2 regions of the Bacillus sp. P4_E1 genome follow, and region 1 is predicted to be linked to the other one. Evidence: riboswitches for the same ligand, from Rfam matches in the RefSeq annotation. Region 1 holds a riboswitch; the other holds the start of a gene.
The links. A riboswitch is a leader RNA that binds a small molecule or an ion and turns the genes downstream of it on or off. The one in region 1 is predicted to bind cyclic di-GMP.
Positions count from the first base shown of each region.

Region 2: it holds a riboswitch for cyclic di-GMP, as region 1 does, so the genes downstream of both, AC1DS7_RS14560 (methyl-accepting chemotaxis protein) here and AC1DS7_RS05975 (SpaA isopeptide-forming pilin-related protein) in region 1, are expected to answer to the same signal.

Region 1 is NZ_JBFUIV010000003.1:315,516-317,726, forward strand. It holds gene AC1DS7_RS05970 (TetR/AcrR family transcriptional regulator) at 133-669, shown strand; cyclic di-GMP riboswitch class I at 842-932, shown strand; gene AC1DS7_RS05975 (SpaA isopeptide-forming pilin-related protein) at 993-2,211, shown strand, end outside.
Region 2 is NZ_JBFUIV010000009.1:96,814-99,024, forward strand. It holds gene AC1DS7_RS14560 (methyl-accepting chemotaxis protein) at 1-1,349, opposite strand, end outside; cyclic di-GMP riboswitch class I at 1,484-1,568, opposite strand; gene AC1DS7_RS14565 (anaerobic C4-dicarboxylate transporter family protein) at 1,851-2,211, shown strand, end outside.

The DNA.
Region 1 (2,211 bases):
TAGAAGAAGCAACTAACAATTCAAAGATAATGAAGCCTATATTGAATAAAAAAATACCTAGTAGTACTGAACAATATTAAAAATAAAATACGTATTTAGATAGAATTAGTAGAAATGAGGGTTTAAAAAGGAATGAACACGAGCATAACACGGCAAAAGATTTTAGCCGCCGCTTCTCAAATTGTTCAATTTAAAGGGGTAGCTAAGTTAACTTTAGAAGCAGTAGCAAAAGAGGCAGGTGTAAGTAAAGGTGGATTATTGTATCACTTTTCAAATAAAGAAGCTTTAATAGAAGGCATGATACTTAAAGGGACAGAGGAGTATCATGGTGCTATTCATAATAGGGTAACGGAAGACACAGAGAAGAAAGGAAGGTGGATTCGTTCTTTTGTAGAGGAAAGATTAAGTAATGAGAAAAGAACAGAAGAGTTGTGTAGTAGTATGATGGCAGCATTAATGCTAAAACCGGAATTACTTGAGCCATTACAACAAGCATTTCAGCAATTGCAAACTAAAATAGAAAATGATGAAATGGATTCTGTTTGTGCCACAATTATTAGATTAGCAGCTGATGGATTATGGTATTCGGAATATTTAGGGATTGGAAGACTAAGTTCTGAATTAAGAGAAAAAGTGATTCAAGCTCTTATCAATGCTTCCTGTAAATAGAATATACAAACTATAGAATAAAAAATAATTCCCCATTGGTTTATTTAATCCGATGGGGAATTATTTTTTTATTAGAATAATAGAACAATTTTGCAGGGTGTTGAATTATAACCGTCCAGACGGTATAGTAATATTTGGTTCAAAAGGAAAATGAAACAAAAAAAGAATAAAAAAATATTTTTAGCACACTATTCGAAAGGATAGGCCGCAAAGCTTAGAGTCTACGGTAATATATTGGTTACTAAGATCGTCTGGTTGCACATTTTTGATGCAACCGGACGGTCTTTTTTTATTATATAAATATAAAAAATTAGGAGGAAATTATGCAAACGAAAAGTACTAAAAGGCACATTTCAATGATTTCATTAGTTTTTCTAGTATTGTTTTCAGTGCTGAATGTATGGGCTCCAGTTATTCAAGCCGCTGTGATAAAAAATCCAGTGGACGAGATTAATATTTCTCGTACTGATGGCACAACATCTGAACCATATCAGGCTTCAGATGGTATGAAAGTAGAAGTGAAGTGGTCAGCTAAAGAGCAAATAAAAAGTGGAGATCAATTCACAATTGATATGCCAAAAGAATTTAGAAAAGATCTTATGAATATGAGTTTTCCTTTAAAAGATGCTGAAGGCAAAACAGTTGGTACATGTGAGATGAAAAAGGGTCTATTAACGTGTACTATGGGTGATTATGTAGAAGGAAAGAATAACGTTAAAGGTTCTTTATTCGTAGAATTTTACTTTGGTCTAGAAGCATATGATGGTGTCCAAAAAATCCCATTAGAATTTAACGTTGATGGTCAAATCGTAAATAAAGAAGTAAGTGTAAGTAATACGACAGAGAGACCGAAGCCGCAGCCCAATACAGATAACCTATTGAAATGGGGTTCTTATAATCAAGAAGATCCGTCCATTGCTGATTGGCTTGTATATGTAAATGCAACTGGAACAGAAATGCAAGATCTTAAATTAACAGATACATTAGGACCTGGGCATGAGTTAATTACAGACAGTGTAGTATTAGAAGAGGCTGTATTTGAAGATGGTTATGCACCAACAAATATTAAGCCAGCAGATTTATCTAAAATTAAAATCAATGCAACGAAGACTGGATTTACAATTGAATTTCCAGACAGTTCAAAAGGTTATATTTTAAGATATAAAACAAAGATTACCAATCCCGCTGCAAAGCCTCATAAAAATACAGTGAAATTAGAAGGCAAAAATATTAAAACTGAAGAAAAAGTAGGAGAAGTATTCGTAAGTGGTGGGGGAGGAACCGGTTCAGGCGACGATAATCCACCTAGTATTGAAAAGAATATAGTTGATGAGAATGGTAAGCTTGTAGAGAATCAGCAGTTAGCGCAAATGGATCAACCTATTCAATATCAAGTTGGTACACATATACCAAACGATCCTCCTAAATACACATCTATGGTAATTAGTGATGATTTAGAAGATGTATTAGAAGTATTAGAGGCAAAAGTGTATGATCAAAATGGCCAAGATATTACTTCTAAAGGAACACTAAAGATAGATA
Region 2 (2,211 bases), on a different contig from region 1:
TCCTTTGCTGATGCTTCCGTCTGCTCTGCTAATTTACGCACTTCATCAGCAACAACGGCAAACCCCTTTCCGGTTGCCTCAGCACGCGAAGCTTCAATAGAAGCATTTAAAACTAGCGAATTAGTTTGATTTGAAATGCCTGTAATTACATTTACAATATCACTAATTTCTTTTGATCTTGTTTCCAAAGAATAAATGATAGAAGATAAATCTTGTACTGCATTTTGTATTATGTTCATTTGATTAATCGCCTGTTCAATAACACCATTTCCTTTTACTGAATGACGCTCCATACCTTCAGACTCTTTCGACATTTGTTCTGCAGCATTCTTTATCTCTTCCATCTTATCTTCCATTTCATATACAATGCCTAAATACTGTGGTACTGAAGTTTCTTGTGATTGAGCGCCAGCTCTTAACCCAACCATAGAACTTACGATTTCTTGAACTGCCATGCTATTCTCTTTCGTACTCACTGACAATTCTTGTGAAGATGAGGAAACCTGTTCTGCTGTCTGCTTCACTTTATCTATAATTCCTTTAAACTTCTCGATGGTATTATTAAAATACGCATTAATAATACCAATATCATCTGGTCTTTCCTCTAATTTAATACTTAAATCACCTTCACCGACTTTGCGCAATCCTTCACGTAAATCTCGCAATGGAGCAAGTGCGTTACGCACAATTAAGAATTGAATAACAGTTGCAATTAAAACAGAAATACAAATAAACATTAAACCTTGTATAATGAAGTTTTCCTTTGTAATAGGAACAATAGAGGCATCTAGATCGGCTGCAACAATTGCCACAATATTATCTTCTCCATCTTTAATTGGCTCTAATATCGTTACCCATGATCCTAATGCGTCTTCATATACCTCTGTTATGTTTGCTTTTTTCGTGCTCATTACTTTATCATATGCTTTCATCCAACGATCTGGTTGTTTGTAATAGTCTCCCGGCTTTACTTCAACAACATTTGCTAAACCTGTAGACAAATCGACGATTTGTAACTCACCTTTTTCATTTTTTTTCGCTCCAACAATATACGTTTGTCCAACACTGTTCAATTCTTTCGTTGATTCATCTAATTTCTCTGTTAACTTCTCTCTCTTTTCTCTTTCTGCCGTTGGGTCTTTTGCAACATCCCTCAATATTTCTGCGTCTAATTTATGTAATACCGTATCTCCAGTTTCAAAAGAATGCCTTTCGAATATAGACATCATACTATTTTGAAACATGTTAAAACTTAACGCTCCCATAGTACCAACAAGCGTCAAAATAACTAATACAGTTAACAATACATTCTTTTGAAGAAACGATAGCTTATGCCAATATGTTTTCATGCACATTACCTTCCTTAATTCAGTTAATACAAAATAATAATTTCAAAACACAACTTTAATTGATAACAATTCTCAAATAAAAACCAAAAAAAAAAGACCAATGAAAAAGCATTGGCCAAGACCAACCCTATCCGTCCGGCAACTGGCTAGCTTAGCCCTTCGACCTTAGCCCCTGTAGTTTTGCGTCCTCATGTTTCCATAAGTTTGCCTTTCTCGCTGAACGAGTTGAACGATATGGGAGTTCTATGAGAATTAAAATATTCTCTTCCAAATATTACAACATAAAAATTAAAATGTCCATCCATTTAAAGATGTAAATATAAAGTTTTAATGTATTATTTTTTCGAAATAATTTAACAAAGTACGTGAATGTTACATTTCTTGTGTTATATAATAAAAAATGTATATAATACAAGGATTATTTCGGATCATTACTTATTTTTCATTCAAATCAAACTATTCGAATATATCTTAACTTACGAATTTCGGAGGTAGTTTATCATGTTTTGGCTACAATTTCTTACGTTACTAATCTGCATTTTTATTGGTGCACGCCTGGGCGGAGTTGGGCTAGGAGTAATGGGTGGCGTTGGTATGGCAATACTTGTTTTCGTCTTCCACTTACAACCTACAGCTCCTCCTATTGATGTAATGCTTATGATTTTAGCAGTAATTACAGCTGCCGGTGCTTTGCAAGCTGCTGGAGGAATGGATTACCTTGTCTACCTTGCTGAGAAAGCATTACGAAAAAATCCAAAGCGTATTACATTTTTTGCTCCTATTGTTACTTATTTATTCACGCTATGCGCGGGAACTGGTCATGTCGCTTATTCTGTACTTCCCGTTATCGCCGAAGTATCTC